3 regions of the Clostridium sp. JNZ X4-2 genome follow, and region 3 is predicted to be linked to each of the others. Evidence: riboswitches for the same ligand, from Rfam matches in the RefSeq annotation. Region 3 holds a riboswitch; each other region holds the start of a gene.

Region 1 (7,788 bases), 1.0 Mb from region 3:
AGTTAAAGGAACAAGTATAATAACTGAAACTATTTTTGAAAATAGGTTTATGCACGCAGCGGAGATGAAAAGAATGGGAGCAAACATAAAGATAGATGGAAGAAGTGCTGTTATAGAGGGCGTTGACAAGCTTACGGGAGCGGAAGTAAGGGCAACGGATCTTAGAGCTGGTGCGGCTCTCATACTTTGCGGACTGGCAGCAGAAGGGGAAACGGAAGTTATGGATATATACCATTTAGACAGAGGGTATGTAGATATTGAAAAAAAACTTAAGGGCTTGGGCGCTGACATTGAGAGGATAAATTGAAAATTTAATATTATAAAAAAAGAGAAGATTAAAACGGATCTTCTCTTTTTTTATAGTATTAAAATGTATTTTTACAGTTCACAATAGGGTTGGAATATTTGCAGCATATTAATAATAAAAATATTATGAGATGGTAAATGGAAGAAGAACAGCAGAGGGGTATATTATGAACTTTTTAAAAAAATTTGTTATATTGGTATTTATGGCTATGGCTTTTATAATTGTACTTTCCCTGTTCATGGCGGGAAAAGGAAGTGGGCAGGATAGTTTGCCAAGGTTTATAATTAAATCAAGAAATATAATATTTAAAAACAGTAACGGGAATGAAGAAAAGATAAAGGTCTATATAACCAAGGAGCATAAAATAAAAGAAATGAATTTAGAGGAATACGTATTGGGAGTAGTTGCAGGGGAAATGCCGGCGGAATTTTCAGAAGAGGCACTTAAAGCCCAGGCTGTGGCGGCAAGAACCTTTGGGGTTGCCCATATGGAGGCATATGGCGGGAAAAAATATAAAAGCACTACAGGTGCAGATGTATGTGATACCGTTTCGTGTCAGGTTTTTCAAAGCAAAGAGGATAGAATGAATGCATGGCCCAAGGCAAAGGCAGAAGAATACTGGAACAAGATGGAACAGGCTGTACAAGCTACCTCAGGGCAGGTATTGGCCTATAAGGGCAAATTGGTTATGGAACCTTATTATTTCGCCGTAAGTGGAGGAAGGACGGAAAATGCAGAAGATGTATTTGGAGAAGGAGAAGGGTATTTAAGGAGTGTAGAAAGCCCAGGAGAAGAAGATGCACATAAATATAAAACTTCCGTGGAAATGTCATATAAAAACTTCATAGATAAAGTAAATCTTTATTATTCCGGTTCAGGATTGAATGAGGAAGATTTGTCTAAAGAAGTAAATATAGAAGGAAGGACCGAAGGAGGAGCTGTCAGGGAAATTAAACTGGGATCAGTCACTGTGTCCGGTACCAGATTCAGATCTATTATGGGATTGAATTCTACAGATTTCACCATATACTTTAAAGGCAAAATTTATATTCAATGTCTAGGATATGGCCATAGAGTGGGAATGAGTCAGTGGGGTGCCAATGCCATGGCCAAAGACGGAAAAAGCTACATACAGATATTAAGCCATTATTATAGTGGCATAAATTTAAAAAGTGCAGCTTCATTTTTAAAGTAAACAAAATATATTAATATATGACAAAGATGAAATAAAAAGTTTCATCTTATTTTTTTATAAAAATTTTAGAAAAAAGTTCATAAAATATGTATTTTTTGTTATTGTCTGGACAAACTACAAAAAGGAGGTGTTCATATGGACAAAAAATTTTCAAATAAAGCAGTTAACTTTTTTAAAAAGGAGGGCTTCTACATAATATTATTTATCTGTTTATGTATAGTGGCTACAGTTGCACTGCTGACTGCAAGAAATAACAAAAATCAGAGTGCTGAACTGCAAAACAGCAAAGCTACAGAACAAAAACAGGTTAAACAAACTGCAAAAGCAGATAATAAGCCTTCTTCAAGTTATGATAACGCACTTCAAGTTAAAAAGAGCAGTAACGCAAATGCCAAGCAGGAAACTTCAAAAGAAGTGTCAAGTTCAGTAAGTACAGTATTTCAAAAACCAGTAGAAGGAGTTATTGCAAGGGGGTTTTCAGAGGATCCGGTGTATTGGGATTCTACGGCAACTTATAGACCAAATTTAGGTTATGATATACAGACTGATTTGGGGAAACCGGTATTTGCAGCAATGGATGGAAAGGTAGAAGAAGTAAATACTGCAACACAAGATGGAGTAGAGATTATTTTAGATCATCAAAATGGATTGAAAACTGTTTATTCCAATTTGGATCCAAATGTTAAGGTCAGTGCAGGTCAAACGGTAAAAAAGGGAGCAGTTATAGGAATAGTGGGTAAGAGCACCCTGAGATCAGCCTATGAAAAATATGGGAATCATTTGCATTTTGCCGTCTTAAAGGGAAAGGAATTTGTTGATCCAGGCAAATATATAAAATATTAATATTCAGCCATTTCTCTGGGTACTATAGAGAAATGGCCCATATATAATGAATTTTAAAATATAAAAGGGCATATTTATATATGAGGGACAAGTTACAGATTAAAAGATTTCTTTGAATAGAAAAATACATGTAAGCATTTACATATATATGGTTTTGATTATTAACTGATATTTGTATAAAGAACAGCTGTAAAAAGTAAACGGAAAATCCAGAAAAAGTTTTGATATAAAAAATGGTATAAGAAATAAAGGAGTTGAATGAATTTGAAAGATTATATTGAAGAGAGAGTTTTAGAGGTTGCCAAATATATAATAGGTTCTAAAGCTACCATAAGAAAAACTGCCAAAGTTTTTGGAGTGAGCAAAAGCACCATACACAAAGATATGACCGAAAGATTGCCTAAGATAAATCCACAGGTTGCACAAGAGGCTAAGAGTATATTGAATTATAATAAGGCAGAAAGACACATAAGAGGTGGAGAGGCCACTAAAATGAAATATAAAGCTATTGAAGGTTAAAAACATTCCCATTATAATTAGAATATGATATGATAATAAATAGTAAATAAATTTACGTTTTTATTACGAAAAGCAAGTTGGATTAGGAGTGAAAAAAGGGATGTTTTTTAATATAGGAACTGATATGGGAATAGATTTAGGTACGGCTACAGTGCTTGTGTATATTAAGGGCAAAGGTGTAATATTAAAAGAACCTTCGGTTGTTGCCATAGATAAAAGTAAAAACAGAGTACTGGCAGTGGGAGAAGAAGCATGGCAGATGATAGGCAGAACGCCGGGTAACATTGTTGCCATTCGACCATTAAAAGATGGAGTTATATCTGATTACGATGTAACAGAGAAGATGTTAAAGTATTTTATAGAAAAAGCTTGTGGAAAAAAAAGAATGTCAGCACCGCGGATAGTTATTTGTATTCCCTGTGAGGCTACTGAGGTTGAAAAAAGAGCTGTAATTGATGCAGCTAAAAATGCAGGCGCAAAGAAGGTGTTTTTAATTGAAGAGCCCCTGGCTGCAGCTATAGGAGCTGGAATCGATATAACTAGGGCAAGTGGAAGCATGGTAATAGACATAGGTGGCGGAACTACTGATGTGGCCATAATTTCACTGGGGGGAATAGTAGTAAGATCCTCAATTAAAGTGGCAGGAGACAAGTTTGATGAAGCCATAATGAAATATATTAGGAAAGAACATAAATTGATGATTGGAGAGAGGACTTCGGAAGACTTAAAGATAAATATAGGTTCTGCATTTAACAAAGATGAAGAAACAAGTATGGAAATAAGAGGGAGAGATCTAATCACAGGACTTCCCAAGAATATGGAAGTATCATCTAAAGAAATGAGAATAGCATTGAAGGAGACTGTAAATTCCATAGCAGATACGGCTAGGGCGGTATTGGAAAAAACTCCTCCAGAATTATCTGCTGACATAGCTGAAAAAGGTATTGTTATGACTGGAGGAGGGGCCTTGCTAAACGGATTAGGTGATTTAATACAGGAGGTAACTCATGTACCTGTTTATGTAGCTGAAGATCCGGTATCCTGTGTAGCTTTAGGTACAGGAAAGGTTCTTGAGTATTTGGACAAAATGGAAGTCATTTTTACTGGTGATGATATAACCTTAATAGATTGAAAATGTTTTATTGGTGTTAAAAAATTTGTCTATATATCTACAATAAGATATTATTATAATAGAGATAATATGAATGAATTAGTGAATAAAGTATTACTTCAGCCATATTTAAAATTAGATTCAAACGTATATTGCTGGTATTGCTGAATATATCCTCATTGCCATTTGAATCAACTATGCCTATTATTGAGGAGTCTCCTACATTGGGAAGAGATTTTCCCACTCCTTTGCCGGGATGAACAGGAAAGTCTCTTGCCTGTATTTCTCCAATGGTTTTGGAATCTCCTAAACAGGCATCAATACCTATAATGTTGCTATGGGGATGAAGCAATTTTATTTCATTTAGTCTACTTTCAATGTTTAAAGCATGTATGGGCTCTGAAATTGTACCATAAACCGGCAGGGGAAAGTGCTTGCACTTTAGCAGGGTACCTACTAAAGGGCCAAGACAGTCCCCTATATATCTATCTGTACCTATACATACGATGATGGTATCCTTGTTGATGTGATCTTTTAAAAAATAGGCTAAATCGTAATATGCCAGTGGATTCTTATAGTTGGATTTTACTTTATTCAATATATTTCACCTTCTTTATGTGTATGCAGTGCCTATGGATAGTATCCAAAGAGAATACTATATATAATTTATATGATGGAATTATGTAAATTATTATGTCTAAATCACAGGTATGTGATTTCTGAAGGAATAACGAGATACATGAAGAAATAAACATTTAACATTAGATTTTAATGTAATATGAAATTTGAAAATAATTGCACAAAAATGTATACTAAACTACGTTAAACGCCTTTATGTTCTATTTTAGTGTACTTATATGAAATAAATAAGCTGGCATAGCTCAGCAGGTAGAGCAACTGACTTGTAATCAGTAGGTCGTGGGTTCGAAGCCTACTGCCAGCACCAAATGTGGAGGAATTCCCGAGTGGCCAAAGGGGGCAGACTGTAAATCTGTTGTCAGTGACTTCGATGGTTCGAATCCATCTTCCTCCACCAAATATTGGGGGCGCATAGCTCAGCTGGGAGAGCATCTGCCTTACAAGCAGAGGGTCACAGGTTCGAGCCCTGTTGTGCCCACCACATTATAACAAAATAAGCTGGCATAGCTCAGCAGGTAGAGCAACTGACTTGTAATCAGTAGGTCGTGGGTTCGAAGCCTACTGCCAGCACCAAATGCGGAGGAATTCCCGAGTGGCCAAAGGGGGCAGACTGTAAATCTGTTGTCAGTGACTTCGATGGTTCGAATCCATCTTCCTCCACCATAAAAAGCACTGTTAGGGTGTTTTTTATTTTATTAAAATTTTTATAATTGTTGTAAATCAATAATATAGACTCTTATCCAGAGAGGCGGAGGGAAAAAGGCCCGATGAAACCCGGCAACCAGTAGAAGTTTTGCCAAGGTGCCAATTCCTGCAAGTTAATTTTGCAAGATAAGAGAGCAGTTAATTATTTAACCTCTTCTTATTTGAAGAGGTTTTTATTTTTTATACAGTATGGAGGTATTGAAAATGAAAAAATTATTTACGTCTGAGTCAGTTACAGAAGGTCATCCAGATAAAATGTGCGATCAAATTTCAGATGCAATTCTGGATGCCATATTAAAACAAGACCCGTATGGAAGAGTAGCATGTGAAACTGCTACTACTACAGGTATGATTTTGGTTATGGGAGAGATATCAACTAAATGCTATGTAGATATTTCTAAAATAGTTAGGAAAACTGTAAAGGAAATAGGATACACCAGAGCCAAATATGGATTTGATTGTGATACCTGCTCAGTGCTGAGCTCAATTGATGAACAATCATCAGATATAGCTATGGGAGTCAATCAATCCCTGGAAGCCAAAAAAGGACAGATGGAGGAAACAGATGCCATAGGAGCAGGAGATCAAGGTATGATGTTTGGATTTGCCACTAATGAAACTCCGGAATATATGCCTATGCCCATAAGTTTGGCTCATAAGCTGGCAAAAAGACTGGCACAGGTTAGAAAGGATGGAACTTTAAGGTACTTGAGACCAGACGGAAAAACTCAGGTGACTATAGAATATGATGATAATAAACCCATTAGAGTTGATACTATAGTTGTATCTGCACAGCATGATGAACTGGTAACTAAAGAACAAATTGAAAGTGATATAATTGAACATGTTATAAAGCCTGTTGTGTCACAGAAGTTTCTGGATGAAAATACCAAATACTTCATAAATCCAACAGGTAGATTTGTAGTTGGCGGACCTCAGGGAGACTCTGGTCTTACAGGAAGAAAGATAATAGTGGACACCTATGGCGGATATGGAAGACATGGTGGTGGAGCATTTTCAGGGAAGGATCCAACCAAGGTGGATAGATCAGCTGCTTATGCTGCAAGATGGGTGGCAAAAAATCTGGTAGCTGCTGGTGTTGCAGATAAGTTGGAAATACAGCTTGCATATGCTATAGGTGTGGCAAAACCCGTATCTATAACTATTGATACTTTCAACACTGGAAAAGTATCAGAAGAGAAAATAGTTAATATAGTAGAGAAGGTATTTGATTTAAGACCAGCTGTTATAATAAGGGACTTGGATTTGAGAAGGCCAATATACAGACAGGTTGCAGCTTATGGGCATTTTGGAAGAACCGATATAGATTTACCCTGGGAAAAATTGAATAAGGTTGATGATATAAAAAAATATATCTAGAATTGTAGAAGCTCTGTATGTAAATTTACAGAGCTTTTTTTAAGCTAAACTTATGTGCTATAATTATATTCAAAGATATAGATTTTATATGTTTGTTAAAGTGGGAGAGAGCTTATGCAGGATTTACAGGGAATTGTAGAAGATATAATATTTCAAAATAAAGACAATGGATATGTAGTTGCTAAGATGAAAAAAAAAGAAGATACAGTAACTATAGTGGGATGCATACCTTATATAACAGAAGGACAAAACTTGAAGGTTTTAGGAGAATGGGTATTACATCCTCACTTCGGGCGCCAGTTTAAGGTCCAGGTTTGTGAAGAAATAGTACCTGATACTGCTATGGGTATAGAAAGGTATTTATCCTCGGGAATTATATCTGGTATAGGACCTGTTACTGCCAGAAAAATAGTTAAAAAATTTGGAGAAGATACTCTTCATGTGCTGGATGACAACATAAACAGACTGAGGGAAATAGAAGGTATAGGAGAAAAAAAGATAGCTTTAATAGCAGAATCTTATTCCAGACAAAATGAAATAAGAAATGTAATGATATTTTTACAAACTTATGGAGTGACTCCAAACCAATGTGTAAAAATACACAAAAAATTTGGAGCTGATTCAATACGCAAAGTAAAAGAAAACCCATATATCCTTACGGAAGAAATAGGAGGCATAGGATTCAAAACAGCGGACAGAATAGCAAGGAGCCTTGGAATAGAAAGAAACTCCCCCTTTAGAATACAAAGTGGAATAAGATATGTGGTAAATCAGTTCTGCACTTTGGGGAATACTTATATGCCCATAGATAAACTTATTAAAGAAGGAGAAGGCATACTTGGAGTAACTAAAGCGGAGTTAGAAGAAAATATATATGAAAACTCTATAAATGGGAAGATAAAGCTGGAGCAATATGATGACAATCTCTGTGTATTTCCAATGACATATTATTATTGTGAATTAAGTGTAACCAAAAAAATTTTAACCCTTGCTTTCAGTGATTACAAGGACATAGGTTTTGATGTGGATGAAGAAATTAAAAATTTTGAAGACAAAAATCATATTGAATTTGCACCTTCTCAGAAAGAT
Region 2 (7,788 bases), 180 kb from region 3:
AATGGAAAACAATTCCCAATGCCCAGTTTAATTTAGTCCTTTCTCCCTGGGTAGGATTAAATACAGCCAAACTGTTAAATGAAAAATATGGTACTCCTTATCTGCATTATCCAGTGTTACCTATAGGAGCAAGGGAAACCAGTAAATTTCTAAGGACTGTAGCAGAATTTTCACAATTAGATAAAAAAAGGGTGGAAGCTTTTATAAGCAGGGAGGAAAAAAGATTTTATTATTATATTGAAAGATCACTGGATTTTTTCATAGAATTTAGATATGATATGGCAGATAAATTTTTTAATATAACAGACTCCTTTTATGCACTTGGAATCAGTAAATTTTTAGTAAATGAACTTGGAATTGTTCCGGGAGAACAATATATTACAGATGATGCTCCAGAAGAATATAGGGAAAAAATAGAGTATGAATTTCAACATTTGTCCCGGAATATATCTTCTAAAGTAATATTTGAAACTGATGGAGGTAAAATACATGAGGGGTTAAGAAAATATAATCATGGTAATTATACACCATTGATTTTGGGAAGTTCCTGGGATAGGGATATAGTATCAGAATTAAAAGGTTTTGGAATAAATATATCCTTGCCAGTGATGCACAGGTTGGTACTTAATAGGACTTATGTAGGCTATAATGGCGGATTGACACTGACAGAAGATATATATAGCAATATATTGGAAAGTTATAAATAATTAAATGCAGTTTAATTAAAAAATTAATTGACCCTAGAAACATTATACGGTATAATTAAAAACAATAATTTAATATTGATCCTTATCAAGAGAAACTTAGGGAATGGCCCGATGAAGTTTCAGCAACCCATGTTAGTATTACATGTAAGGTGCTAAGTCCATCAGAACATAGTTCTGGAAGATGAGGTAAAGGTAAAACTTTAATGCAAATCTTTTATATTTATTGCCATATAAGTTAATCCTCTTCATCTGAAGAGGATTTTTTAGTTTATCAAGTTATTTTTAGGTACGGTGGAGTTTGCCCATAAGGAATGCTTTTATACCGAACCTTATTAATAGTATTCTTAGCGTCTTTAGCACTTAGAATACGTTATCCTTTAGGGGAAGAATAAATCCAGAGGCACAGCAAGTACTTGTCATACTTCATCTTGAAAAAGATGGGGGTGTCAGCAATGGCAGCCATTGGATAAATTATTATAAAAGGGGGTAATATAAAAATGGAGGCAAAAATTATACGGAAAAAAAACCAGATCTCAGAGCAGTACATTAAGGAAATACTGCAATCATTAAAAAGCATAAGCTATGGTTCAATAACTTTAGTTATTCAAGACGGCATAGTAATTCAGGTAGAGACAAAGGAAAAAATAAGACTTAAATAAATGGGGGATTTGTTTAATTACCTAAGGAATAGAAATTGGGATACTTTAAATTAGCTTAAGTTATTATCAGAAAATAAAAACTTTTAGAGAAAAATATAAAATGCATATTTTCATTATTGATTATCCTTTAAATAAATAGTAAAATGTAATCAGGTACAATGTTGAGTATTTAAGTCGGATATTCTATCTTATCTAAATTACTCATTTATATTGTAGCTGATTTTTAAAATTAAACATGACTCAAATACTCGGATATAAAGGAGAGGTATAATGGGAAAAAAGTTACTGGAAATAAACAATCTAAGAACAAAAGTTGAAGATAAGGAGATATTAAAAGGACTTAATTTACAAATCGGGAAAGGTGAAGTTCATGCTATAATGGGTCCCAATGGAGCAGGAAAGTCCACTCTTGTAAATACTATAATGGGTCATCCTAAATATGTTATATCAGCAGGAGATATAGTATTTGAAGAGGAGAAAATAAATGATTTAAAAGTAGATGAAAGGGCAAGACGCGGGATATTTATGTCTTTTCAATATCCAGAAGAAATACAGGGAATAACTGTTGAAAATTTTCTGCGAAGTGCAAAAGCTGCTGTTACGGGAGAAAGAAGTGGCATATTGGCATTTAAAAGAGCTTTAAAAGAAAAACTGAAACTTTTAAAAATAGATGAAAATTATGCACAGAGATATTTAAATGTGGGATTTTCAGGCGGGGAAAAGAAAAAAAACGAAATACTTCAGATGGCAGTACTTGAACCTAAACTTGCCATGCTTGATGAAACAGATTCAGGACTTGATGTAGATGCAGTTAGAATAGTATCAGAAGGAGTAAGCAGACTTAGGACAAAAGATAATTCCATACTTATAATTACACATCATGACAGTATTTTGGAACATTTAAAACCGGACTATGTTCATATACTTGTGGACGGCAGAATAGTTAAGACCGGTGATGCATCCTTGGCTGAAGAAATAGAGAAAAATGGATATGACAAGTTTAAGGCACTGGTTTAGCGGATTGTCTTGGAAGAGAGGTGTTTTTATTGGAAAAAGATAAAACTCATATAGAAGATGTAAAAAGAAGTATTTATGATATAAAAAATGAAGATAAATCCAGTTATAAAACCGGATCAGGTCTTACAAAAAAAATAATAGAAGAAATATCCCAGGAGAAAAATGATCCTGATTGGATGAGAGAATTTAGACTTAAATCTCTGGATATTTACAATAATATGTCAATGCCATCCTGGGGACCTGACTTAACGGATCTGGATATGAATAACATAGTTACTTATGTAAGACCGGATACCAATATGAAGCATGACTGGAAGGACGTACCAAGGGATATAAAGAAAACATTTGACTTGCTTGGAATACCTAAGGCAGAGCACGAATCACTGGCGGGAGTTGGAGCACAATATGATTCAGAAGTTGTTTATCACAATGTAAGTGAAGAACTAAAAAAACAAGGTGTTTTGTACATGGATATGGAGACGGCAATAAGAGATTATGGAGAACTTGTAAAGCCGCTTTTTATGAAACTTGTACCTCCAACAGACCATAAGTTTGCAGCACTTCATGGAGCAGTCTGGTCCGGCGGTTCTTTTGTGTATGTTCCAGAGGGAGTTCAAGTTGAAATACCAATTCAATCTTATTTTAGATTAAACGCCCCTGGGGCAGGTCAATTCGAACATACGCTTATAGTGGTTGAAAAGGGAGCAAAAATTCATTATATAGAAGGTTGTTCAGCACCTAAATACTATGTAAACAATCTGCATGCAGGATGTGTTGAGTGTTATATAAGAGAGGGAGCTTCACTAAAATACAGCACTATAGAAAACTGGTCAAGAAATATGTACAATTTAAATACTAAAAGGGCGGCAGTAGATAAAAATGGTCACATAGAATGGGTAACAGGTTCTTTTGGTTCCAAAGTATCCATGTTGTATCCCATGAGCATACTAAGAGGAGAAGGGGCAAGATGTGATTTTACAGGAATAACTTTTGCAGGTGCGGGACAATATCTGGATACAGGTTCTAAGGTAGTGCATGCAGCACCAAATACCACATCTGTGGTGAATTCAAAGTCAATATCTAAAGATGGAGGGGTTTCCATCTACAGAGGTCTTTTAAGTTCCACAAAAAATGCAGTAAACTCCAGATCCAGTGTATCCTGTGAATCATTGATGCTTGATAGTGAATCCAGATCGGATACAGTACCTATTATAAGTGTGGCAAATAACAATGTGGATGTGGGTCATGAAGCCAAAATAGGGAGAATAAGTGATGATGCTATTTTCTATCTTATGAGCAGAGGACTTACGGAAGAAGAGGCAAGGGGTATGATAGTTACGGGATTTGTTGAACCTGTAGCCAAGGAACTTCCTCTTGAATATGCAGTAGAAATGAACAATTTAATTAAACTAGAATTAAAGGGAACTATAGGATAAGGAGGTACTGTATGATAGATAGTAAGGAGAATTTTAGTGACAGCAAGAATATAATTTCCACATTGCAGAATAAAAGGGATTTTAGATTAAATCAAGCCCATGTACTCACATGGAAGCATCTAGGATTGAATAATTTTCATATTGACAATTATAAGCTTCCGGATATACGGGAATATGATGCAGATTATATAGATTTTAAGGCCGAAGATTTTAGAGATGTTACCATAGTACCTATAAAGGAAGCTTCAAGTGAAAACTGCCTTTGTAAATATTCCAGTTTTAAAGATGCCACTTCTGTGTCAGGGGATTTTGTGAAGCTTGCGGAAAATGAATTTAATTCAGGAGTATTTATAAAAACTCCCGAAAACAGGATTTTAAACTCCTATGTTAGGCTTAATTTTAATTTAGATAAGCATAACCCTGCAGTGGTGGATCACAATATAATTGTAGCAGAACCAAACAGCAGGATTACTTTGGTAGTAGATTATTATACCGGAGAAAAAGAAACAACTGCTTTTCATAATGGACTGACCAAGGTGTTTGCTAAAAATGGATCTCAGGTAAATATTATAAAAATTCAAAGAATGAATGATAAATCTACTCATTTTGATTCAAATATGGCACAGGTTGATGAAGGCGCAGAGGTAAACTGGGTTACTATAGAAATAGGCAGTCATATAAATGTTACAAATTATAATTCGGATTTAAAAGGGGAGCGCAGCAGTGCTGATATATATTCAGCTTATTTGGTAGATGGAGATAGAAGACAAGATCTTTATTATACTGCCAATCATTTTGGAAAGAAGAGCGTCAGCAATATGGTCATAGAAGGAGTATTAAAAGATAAAGCAAGGAAAGTGTTTAAGGGAAATATAGATTTTAAAAGGGGATCTTCCAAGTCCAAGGGATCTCAAGCTGAAGAAGTGCTTCTTTTAGATCCAACGGTTAAGACGGATACTATTCCAATGCTTCTCTGCCAGGAGGAAGATGTAGATGGTCAGCATGCAGCTAGTGTAGGTAAAATAGATGAAAATCAGCTTTTTTATTTAATGAGCAGAGGTTTTGATTATGGTGAAGCGGAAAAATTAGTTATAGAAGCCAGATTTAGTCCTATTTTTGATAAAATTCCTGCAGAGGATTTAAAGAAATTTTTATCTGAAGAACTTAAAAGGAGGATTATAAATGAGTAATGGGAATGTAATACAAACAGGTATAGATGTAAAAAAGGTAAGAAAGGATTTTCCAATACTCTCCATAAAGGTAGAAGGTAAAGACTTGGTATATTTTGATAATGGGGCAACTACACAAAAACCATTATCTGTCATAAAAGCTGTGGAACATTACAATGAAAATTTAAATGGAAATCCTCATAGAGGAGCTCATTACTTAGGAGTTACATCCACAGAAGCTTATGAGGGAGCCCGTGAGAAGGTAAGAAAATTTATTGGAGCAGAGAAATCTTCTGAAATAATATTTACGAGAAATACTACGGAATCATTGAATTTAATAGCTTACAGTTATGGACTCAATTCTATAAATAAGGGAGATGAAATAGTAATTGCTATTTCAGAGCATCACAGCAATATACTTCCATGGCAGATGGTGGTGAAGGCCAAAGGTGCAGTACTTAAATACATGTATGTCAATGAAGACGGGAGAATAACTGAAGAAGAGTATAAGAACAAAATTACTGATAGAACAAAGATTGTATCTATTGCACAGGTGTCAAATGTACTTGGAACAAAGTATCCAGTTAAAGATATTGTGAAATATGCACATGAAAAGGGAGCCATAGCTATAGTAGACGGAGCGCAGAGCACACCTCACATGAAAGTAGATGTATCTGATCTTGACGCTGATTTTTTTGTATTTTCAGGCCATAAGATGTTAGCCTCCATGGGGATAGGTGTACTTTATGGAAAAGAGCAGCTTCTCTTAAAAATGTCTCCATTTTTGAGAGGTGGAGATATGATAGAGTACGTTACGGAACAAAATGCCACATTTGCAGAACTGCCTTTTAAATTTGAAGCTGGTACCCAGAATGTAGAGGGAGCAGTGTCTATTGGAGCAGCTATTGATTATTTGAACTCAGTAGGACTTGATAATATTGAAGCTTATGAAGAAGAGCTTACGGAATATGCTCTTAGAAAAATTTCAGATATAGACTATGTTACAGTGTATGGTCCTAAAGATGTAAAAAATAGGGCAGGAATTATTTCATTTAATGTAAAAGGTGTTCACCCTCATGATGTTGCAACTATATTAAACAGCTATGGGGTGGCAGTAAGATCAGGACATCACTGTGCACAGCCACTTATGAAACATTTGGGAATTCAAGCATCTTCCAGAGCCAGTTTTTATTTTTATAACACTTATGAAGAAGTAGATAAATTTATAGAAGCTCTTAAAAATGTAAGGAAGTGGTTAGGATATGGACGATCTTAGTCTAATATATTCTGAAATAATAACAGAGCACAATCAGGATACAACAAACAAAAGAGAACTGGAAAATCCAGATCTAAAAGAAAGAGGTCATAATCCAAGCTGTGGGGATGATATAACTCTTTCATTGAAATTCAAAGGGGATATTATAGATGATATAGCCTATGAGGGAAGTGGGTGTGCCATATCCCAGGCTTCTACATCCATGATGATAGATTTGATTAAAGGTAAAACCATTGAGGAAGCTTTGAATTATGTCAAAACTTTTATAGGAATGATAAAAAAAGAAATTACAGATGAAAAAGAACTGGAAAAATTAGAGGATGCCATAGCGCTTAAAAATATATCAATGATGCCTGCCAGAGTAAAATGTGCAGTTCTTGCCTGGCATACATTGGAAGAAGCTATAAAAAAAAGAGGAAAAGATAGCTCTGACAATTAAAAATTTAGTTATTAAAAACACCCCAAAAGTTTTGCTTTTGAGGTGCTTTTAATAATCAAATGTTTTTAAATTTATTTATAAAAGAATTGTATTCATTTCGCAGATCATTTTTATCTTTTTCAGATGCAAAGGAATAATCTATTCCATTTTCTATAACTTTTTTTATGTCCGTAAAATTAAAATTTTGATATTTTACAAGGTATTTAAACTCTTGAATTATATCTGTATTTGACACTGTGGTATTATCTGTATTTATTGTTATGACAAGACCTTCATCCAAATATTTTTTTACAGGGTGCTCAGTATAACAGCCTACGGCAGATGTATTTACATTGCTGGTTATACACACTTCAAGAGGAATTTTGTTTTCTTTCATATATTCAACTATTTTGTTGTCTTTATATGCATAGGTACCATGACCTATTCTTTCAGCATATAATGTTTTTATAGATTTTATTATATTTCGTGATATACCTGTTTCACCTGCATGAACTGTACGGTGAATACCATATTCTTTTGCCAGCTTAAAAGATTCCCGGTGAATTTCAGGTGGAAAATCGGATTCATTCCCTGCAAGATCTATGGCAACTACACCCCTGCCAAAGAATTTTTTTGCCAGATTGACAAGAGCTATTCCATATTTAACAGGCTCCTGCCTTAAAATACATAGGATTAAATTTGACTTGATTCCTAGAGTATTTCTATTATATTTCATGGCAGATAGCACAGTTTCTACAACCTGTTCCGGATTTAATTTATCATTTGAATGATTAAAAGGAGCAAAGCGTATCTCTATGTATTTAATGTTTTTTTCCCAGGCATCTTCTAGTAATTCAGTAGTTACTCTATATATATTTTTTTCACTTTGCATAATTTTTATAGGTAAATTAAATTTGTCCAGATAGTCTTTTAAAGAACTGCACTTTCCAAAAACTTTAACTTGTTTTTCAAAATCATTTAAAGTATTGCTTAAAACAGGTATGTTTTCCCTTGAAGCTATATCTAAAATAGTTTCAGGCCTTAAACTTCCGTCTAAGTGGCAATGGAGATCTGTTTTTGGGATAAGTTTTATTATTTTATTAAGA
Region 3 (7,788 bases):
GCCATTGTTATAGGACTTAAAATATCCAGAAAACCTGCCGATGAGGATCATGCCTATGGACATTTGAGAGCACAGACGGTATCTACCCTGGTTGCTTCTTTGATAATGATAGCTGTAGGAGCAGAGGTTTTTTACAATGCAGTGTACTCCACTATATTTTTCAAGGCCAAGGCACCGGATATGATATCTGCATTGGTTTCCATTGTATGTACTGTATTGGTATATGTAGTGTACAGGTATAACAGGAAAGTGGCAGTTAAAATTAAGAGTATGGCACTTATGGCTGCTGCAAAGGACAATCTTTCAGATGCCTGGGTCAGCCTTGGGGCTGCCTGTGGAATTATAGCATCGCAGTTTGGTTTTCCCTGGATAGATCCACTGGCAGCAGTAATAGTGGGAATACTGATAATAAAAACAGGAATGGGAATTTTCAAGGAGTCCGCCCAAAGTTTAACTGATGGTTTTGACAGCAGGCAGCTGGATAAGATAATTGGAAAAATAAATCAAGTTGAAGGCGTAGACAGTGTCAGGGATGTAAAGGCCAGGGTACATGGAAACAACATTTTACTTGATATCGTAATAGGCGTCAGCTCCAAATTGACCGTACTTGAAAGTCATAGTATTACGGAAAAGATAGAAAGCATGCTGAGCAGTGAATTTAAAATAAAATATGCAATTATACATGTAGAGCCGGCTTTGAAATAGCTGTTGTATTCGGACATTAGGGTAAAACTGAATAATTGATTACAGGTTGAACATGATGTATAATAAATGCTACAGGAGGCGATATTACATGGATAAAATTTCAAGTTTCACTGTCAATCATTTAAAACTGATACCAGGTGTTTATGTTTCCAGAAAAGATAAATATGGAGAGGTAGTTCTAACCACATTTGATATAAGAATGACAAGCCCTAATGATGAACCTGTTATGAATACAGCGGAAGTTCATACCATTGAGCATTTAGGAGCAACTTTTTTGAGAAATCACAGTATTTATGGAGATAAAACCGTATATTTTGGACCCATGGGGTGCAGAACGGGATTTTATCTGATTTTGCATGGAGACTATGAGTCAAAGGATATTGTGGATTTGCTGGTGGAGATGTATAAGTTCATATTAAATTTTCAAGGAGATATACCTGGAGCTGATCCAAAAGACTGTGGAAATTATTTGGACATGAATCTTCCTATGGCGAAATACTGGGCAGATAAATTTCTCAAAGAAGTTTTGACAGATATCCCGGATGAAAGGCTGAATTATCCAAATTAATATGGAAATAATTAATAAAAGTCGCTTTTATCATATTTTATGATAAAAGTGACTTTTTAATCTTAGGTTAATTATTATAACTAAACAAGATTCATTTTAGAAATCAGCAGATATAAGATATTGACAAGCAGTAGTCGTTTACAATAAAATAATATAGTGTAATCATATTACACTAGTTTGATTTTGGGCTGTTTATTTTATAAGGGGGAATATAATATGCCGCAATTTTTAGATATGGAGGAAGCAATAAAGAAATATGTTAAAAATGGCTCAACCATTATGATTGGGGGATTTCTTGGAAGCAATACACCATTGATGGCTGTTGATAAATTGGTAGAACTTAATATAAGTGATTTGACACTTATATGTTCAACAAATTCTTTTCCAGGAGGAGGATTTGATATAGGACTGCTGTTTGATCATGGGCTTGTAAAAAAGTTTATAGGTTCTCATATAGGAACCAATCCTACTGCTGTAAAACAATATATGGATAACAAAATAGAAGTGGAGTATTATCCTATGGGCAGCCTAATTGAGAAGATAAGGTGTGCTGCTGCTGGATTAGGTGGAGTGCTGACACCTACAGGACTGGGAACCTTGCTTGAAAAAGGTAAAAAGAAGATAGAAGTAGATGGCAGGGAATACTTATTGGAAACTCCTTTAAAGGCAGATGTAGCTATAATAAAAGCTCAAAAGGCAGATAAAATGGGAAATCTTGTTTATAGCGGTGCACCTACTGCCAGCCCGCTGATGGCAGCAGCGGCAGATATAACTATTGTGGAAGTTGAAGAAATAGTTGAAGCCGGTGAAATCAAACCGGAGATAGTTCAAACGCCGGGAATTTTTAATGATGCAATATGTGTAGGATACAGTTATGAAGAATGTCAGAGTAAGATGAGAAAGGTATGGAGTAGACTACAATAATCTATATTTAATTGGACAACTTAAAAGCGGGGGGGAATTTCAAATGAATATAAAAAATAAGATAGCAAAAAGAGCTGCCAGAGAATTAAAGGATGGAATGGTAGTAAACCTTGGATTTGGTATTCCAACTTTAGCAGCCAACTATATTGAAAAGGGAATAAATGTTATGCTGCAGTCTGAAAACGGGGTCTTGAATTTTGGAACAGATGTAAAAGAAAATGAGGACAGTCCATTTTTTTGCGGTGCAAGCGGAGGACCAATAAATGCACTGCCCGGTTGTTCCATTGCTAATTTAGATACAGCTTTTCTGATTTTAAGAGGTGGACATGTAGATATAACCATATTAGGTGCTTTAGAGGTAGATTCAGAAGGAAATATAGCCAATTGGGCAGTGCCATGTGGAAATGATAAATATATACCTGGAGTGGGAGGAGCTATGGACATACTGGTAGGTACTAAAAAGGTAGTGGTTGCCATGACACATAAAGCCAAAGATGGGTCATCTAAAATCAAGAGAAAATGTTCCATGCCTATTTCGGCAGTTAAAGCAGTGAACTTAATTATTACTGATGAAGCTGTAATAAAGGTTACAGATGAGGGACTGCTTCTGGAAGAAATAGCACAAGGACTTACAGTAGAGCAAGTTGTTAAAGATACTGAGCCGGAACTTATAATATCGGAGAATTTAAAGGTCAGTGATATTTTATAATATATAAAGTTGAAATTATTTAAAATGCAAAATAATACTTGATTAAATTATATTTATGTAGTATTATGAGGTTATTAAAAATTGCAATGATAAGAAGAGTAAATTACAGGATGCTATTTAGAGAAAATTTCCATTAGGTGCAAGGAAATTTTAGCGGAGAGTAATTGAAGTGCATCTTGGAGCACTGAATTGAATTGAAGTAGATTTCAGCGGATACAACCGTTAAAATGTTGAGGTATGATTGTACCAATAAAAGTTTTATTTTATTTATCGTATTTTGTTTGTTATTTTTACGATTTATATTATTAAACAGAGTGGAACCGCGGAAGTAACCTTCTGCCTCTGTAAAGAGGCAGAAGGTTTTTTGTTTTTCAAAATTCCGGAATTTGAAAAATAATAAATGAATTTAACAAGTATTAGATGGAGGAATCTTATATGAAAGTTTTTGATGATATTAAAGAAATGATAGGAGAAACACCTATACTAAAAATAAATAAATTTGATTTAAAAGATGGAGTCAATATATATGCAAAGCTTGAAAATTTTAATCCAGGAGGCAGTGTAAAGGATAGAATTGGCGATTATATGATAAAGCAGGCTGAAAAAAGGGGAAAATTAAAGAAAGGATATACAATAATAGAGGCTACAGCTGGAAATACTGGGCTTGGAATTGCACTAGGAGCATTAAATAGAGGATATAAGGTAATATTTGCAGTTCCAGAAAAGTTTTCAATAGAAAAGCAGGTGCTTATGAAAGCACTTGGGGCAGAAATAGTTCATACTCCTGAGGAAAGCGGAATGAGGGGAGCTATAGAAAAATCCAGGGAACTTTTAAATGAAATACCCAATTCCATATCATTGGGGCAATTTGAAAATGCAGATAATCCCAAGGCTCATTATATTACAACAGGTCCTGAAATATATGAACAGCTGAAGGGGAAAATAGATTATTTTGTTGCCGGGGCAGGCAGCGGGGGAACTTTTACGGGTATAGCAAAATATTTAAAGGAAAAGAACAGCCATATAAAAGCTATACTGGCTGATCCGGAAGGTTCTACTCTTGGTGGAGGTACTGAAGAACACGGTTATGCCATTGAAGGCATAGGGAATGATTTCCTGCCGGATACTATGGATTTGGACTTAGTGGATAAAGTTATAAAAGTAAATGATGATGAAGCTTTTTCCGCAGTTAGGGAACTTGCAAGAAGAGAAGGATTAATAGTGGGATCTTCCTCAGGAGCAGCTCTTTCGGCAGCATTAAAACTGGCTGAAACTATAGATAGAGGTAATATAGTTACTGTATTTCCGGACAGGGGAGACAGATACTTCAGTAAAAGTTTGTATGATTAAGGGATAACTGACAAATGATGCTGACAATATTGAGATTATTATTTTAATATGTATTGACAAGAGAGCTTAAAAATTATATAGTAAATATAATCAGTTTGATGTTTGTAGATCAAAATATAAAATTTCTTATCAAGAGAGGTGGAGGGATTGGCCCTATGATACCCGGCAACCTGGTATGTATTATATACCCAACGGTGCTAAATCCAACAGGTGAAAACCTGAAAGATGAGAAACAGAGGAAATATAACTTCCTGCGGTTTCTCAGCAGGAAGTTTTTTATTTTGACTTCAAATTTAAAATTAAATATGATAGTTCTTATCAAGAGAGGTGGAGGGACTGGCCCTATGATACCCGGCAACCTGATTATGCATTATATAATCAATGGTGCTAATTCCAGCAGGTAAGTCCTGAAAGATGAGAAACATAAAATGTAACTTCCTATGTTTTCTCAAGTAGGAAGTTTTTATATTAGTTTTTTATGGAGGTATGAAATGAGCAAAAATTTAGAACAACAGCCATTAAAAAAGGATTTAAAGAATCGTCATATACAGATGATTGCTATTGGCGGTGCTATAGGAGTAGGCTTATTTTATGGATCTGCTGATGCTATTAAAACAGGTGGACCTGCTATTATTTTAGCCTACTTAATAGGTGGTTTATTTATTTTCTTGATTATGAGGGCATTGGGGGAATTAGCTGTAGACCAGCCTAATTCAGGATCATTTAGTGCTTATGCAACTCGTTATCTGGGGCCTTTTGCAGGATTCTTTTCGGGCTGGACTTATTGGTTTCAATGTACAGCTACTGTTATGGCTGAACTTACAGCAATGGGAATTTACATTCAGTTTTGGCTGCCTGAATTTCCAAAATGGCTTACTGCCCTAATATTTTTATTAATACTGATTGCAATTAATTTAATTGGTGTTAAAGCTTACGGTGAGTTTGAATTCTGGTTTGCCCTTGTAAAGGTAGTTGCTATCATATGCATGATTATTTTTGGAATATTGATTATATTTTTAGGATTTAATAATGCTGGACATTCTGTTGGATTGTCTAATATATGGGATAATAGTGGATTTTTTGCCAATGGATTTAAGGGATTTATTTTATGTTTTGTTTTTGTAACCTTTGCTTTTGGAGGTGTGGAACTTATTGGTATAACTGCCGGTGAAGCAGAAGAACCTCAGAAATCAATACCCAAGGCAATAAACGATGTGTTTTGGCGTATACTTATTTTTTATGTAGGGTCTATTACTGTAATGCTGGCGCTTTATCCATGGAACAAAATTGGAATAGATGGAAGTCCTTTTGTACTTGTATTTTCCAAAGTTGGAATTCCTGCAGCTGCATCAGTTATAAATTTTGTTATTTTAACGGCAGCTCTTTCAGGTATGAATAGTGCTCTGTATGTGGATGGCAGGATGCTTTATAGTTTGGCTCTGAATAATAATGCACCAAAGGTATTTGGTAAAGTGAATAAATCCGGAGTACCCTATGTAGGAATACTTTTCAGCACAGGAGTAGCAGTAATTGCTGTAATATTGAATTATTTTGTTCCAGGAAAGGTTTTTGGATATATTTCTTCAGTGACAACTATAGCTATTCTGACTGCCTGGGGAACCATTCTAATAACCCAGCTGAAGTTTCGAAAGGAAAAATCTGCAGCAGGTGAGAAAATCAAATTTAAAATGCCGCTGTGTCCTATATCATCCTATATTACTATAATATATCTGTTGGCCATTGTTGTTTCATTGGGATTTTTACCTGCCACCAGGGTGGCTCTTTATGTCATACCGGTATGGGTACTGGCACTTGTAATTTTATATAAGTTGTTTTGCAGTAAGAAGATAAGAGACTCTTAAAAAATTTCATTTTAAGTTCGTATTAGAGTTATGCATAAAAAATATTTAAATAAATTGGAGGGTTTAAAGTGAGTAGATTATTTACATCGGAATCAGTAACAGAAGGACATCCTGATAAGATTTGCGACCAAATATCTGATGCAGTTCTAGATGCAGTCATTGAACAGGATAAGTATGGAAGAGTGGCTTGTGAAACAGTTGTAAATACTGGATTAGTGCTTTTAGTAGGTGAAATATCAACTAAAGCTTATGTGGATATACCTAAAATAGTTAGACAAACTATCAGCGATATAGGGTACAATAATTCCAGATTTGGGTTTGATGCCAGCAATTGTGCTGTTATAACCTCCATAGATGAACAATCTTCAGATATTGCCCTGGGGGTAAATGAATCTCTGGAGGCCAAACGAGGAGAAAAAGATACTATTGAGGCAATTGGTGCGGGAGATCAGGGAATGGTGTTTGGATTTGCCACCAATGAAACTCCAGAGTACATGCCACTTCCCATATCATTAGCCCATAAACTTTCAAGGAAACTTGCCCAGGTAAGAAAAAATGGAATTATTCCTTATCTTGGGCCGGATGGAAAAACTCAGGTTACAGTAGAATACGAAGGTGAAAAGCCTATAAGGGTGGATACAGTTTTGATATCCTCCCAGCATGAAGAAGGCATAGGACACGAACAAATTGAAAAGGACATAATAGATGAGGTTATAAAAAAAGTAATACCTGAAAAATTTATAGACTTTAGTACAAAATATATTGTTAATCCTACAGGAAGATTTGTAAAAGGAGGTCCAGAGGCTGATTCAGGACTTACAGGAAGAAAAATAATAGTTGATACCTACGGTGGATACGGAAGGCATGGGGGAGGAGCTTTTTCAGGAAAAGATCCTACGAAAGTTGACAGATCAGGAGCATATGCAGCAAGATGGATAGCAAAAAATTTAGTGGCCGCAGGTGTGGCAGACAAAATAGAAGTTGAAATTGCCTATGCAATAGGTGTGGCAAGACCGGTATCTATAAGTGTGGATACCTTTGGTACGGAGAAAATCATTGAAGAGAAGATAATAGAAATTATAAATAAGCTGTTTGATTTAAGACCAGCAGCTATCATAAGAGATTTGGATCTGAGAAGACCCATATACAAGAAAACAGCGGCTTATGGACATTTTGGAAGAACCGATATAGATTTGCCCTGGGAGAAACTTGATAAGGTTGATGAAATAAAGGAAAAGTTGTTTGACAATGTTTTGTACTATTAAAATAAAAAATTCTGTGCTTTTTAAATGTAGTTGACCAGAAATACTGGAGGCTAGATAAGTTGAAAATAAGCTTATCTAGCCTTTTTATTTAAAGTTATAAGAGAGAGGAGATAATAAAATATGCCTGTTAATTTTGCAAAAAGTATTGAGGAGAGGACATTAGAGCATCCATGCTATAATTGTGCCGCCCATAAATATGCCAGAATGCACATACCTGTGGCTCCGAAATGCAATGTGAGCTGCAATTTTTGTAATAGAAAATATGATTGTGTAAATGAATCAAGACCTGGTGTGACAAGCGGAATTCTAACCCCTGAGGAAGCCAGAGACAAATTCAAGGTAGTAAAAAACAGAGTAAAAAATTTGACGGTAGTGGGTATAGCGGGACCAGGAGATCCACTTGCA

Evidence for each region. Region 3 has a riboswitch for S-adenosylmethionine ahead of ACYUJ6_RS10715 (amino acid permease). Riboswitches for the same ligand answer to the same signal wherever they lie in the genome.
Region 1: another riboswitch for S-adenosylmethionine. It lies ahead of metK (methionine adenosyltransferase); the one in region 3 lies ahead of ACYUJ6_RS10715 (amino acid permease).
Region 2: another riboswitch for S-adenosylmethionine. It lies ahead of ACYUJ6_RS11615 (DUF2292 domain-containing protein); the one in region 3 lies ahead of ACYUJ6_RS10715 (amino acid permease).

The regions. Positions count from the first base shown of each region.
Region 1 is NZ_CM142685.1:3,244,945-3,252,732, reverse strand. Features, by position in the region: gene murA (UDP-N-acetylglucosamine 1-carboxyvinyltransferase) at 1-307, shown strand, start outside; gene spoIID (stage II sporulation protein D) at 474-1,502, shown strand; gene ACYUJ6_RS15645 (peptidoglycan DD-metalloendopeptidase family protein) at 1,638-2,345, shown strand; gene spoIIID (sporulation transcriptional regulator SpoIIID) at 2,610-2,864, shown strand; gene mreB (rod shape-determining protein MreB) at 2,965-3,996, shown strand; gene yyaC (spore protease YyaC) at 4,034-4,573, opposite strand; tRNA gene ACYUJ6_RS15625 (tRNA-Thr) at 4,846-4,921, shown strand; tRNA gene ACYUJ6_RS15620 (tRNA-Tyr) at 4,927-5,011, shown strand; tRNA gene ACYUJ6_RS15615 (tRNA-Val) at 5,020-5,095, shown strand; tRNA gene ACYUJ6_RS15610 (tRNA-Thr) at 5,112-5,187, shown strand; tRNA gene ACYUJ6_RS15605 (tRNA-Tyr) at 5,193-5,277, shown strand; SAM riboswitch class I at 5,348-5,452, shown strand; gene metK (methionine adenosyltransferase) at 5,524-6,699, shown strand; gene recD2 (SF1B family DNA helicase RecD2) at 6,814-7,788, shown strand, end outside.
Region 2 is NZ_CM142685.1:2,415,749-2,423,536, reverse strand. Features, by position in the region: gene ACYUJ6_RS11620 (nitrogenase component 1) at 1-707, shown strand, start outside; SAM riboswitch class I at 787-895, shown strand; gene ACYUJ6_RS11615 (DUF2292 domain-containing protein) at 1,205-1,366, shown strand; gene sufC (Fe-S cluster assembly ATPase SufC) at 1,637-2,383, shown strand; gene sufB (Fe-S cluster assembly protein SufB) at 2,413-3,819, shown strand; gene sufD (Fe-S cluster assembly protein SufD) at 3,831-5,009, shown strand; gene ACYUJ6_RS11595 (cysteine desulfurase) at 5,002-6,264, shown strand; gene sufU (Fe-S cluster assembly sulfur transfer protein SufU) at 6,251-6,703, shown strand; gene add (adenosine deaminase) at 6,759-7,788, opposite strand, start outside.
Region 3 is NZ_CM142685.1:2,235,048-2,242,835, reverse strand. Features, by position in the region: gene ACYUJ6_RS10740 (cation diffusion facilitator family transporter) at 1-705, shown strand, start outside; gene ACYUJ6_RS10735 (S-ribosylhomocysteine lyase) at 794-1,273, shown strand; gene ACYUJ6_RS10730 (CoA transferase subunit A) at 1,490-2,197, shown strand; gene ACYUJ6_RS10725 (3-oxoacid CoA-transferase subunit B) at 2,241-2,906, shown strand; gene ACYUJ6_RS10720 (PLP-dependent cysteine synthase family protein) at 3,342-4,256, shown strand; SAM riboswitch class I at 4,380-4,488, shown strand; SAM riboswitch class I at 4,569-4,677, shown strand; gene ACYUJ6_RS10715 (amino acid permease) at 4,748-6,118, shown strand; gene metK (methionine adenosyltransferase) at 6,187-7,383, shown strand; gene nifB (nitrogenase cofactor biosynthesis protein NifB) at 7,504-7,788, shown strand, end outside.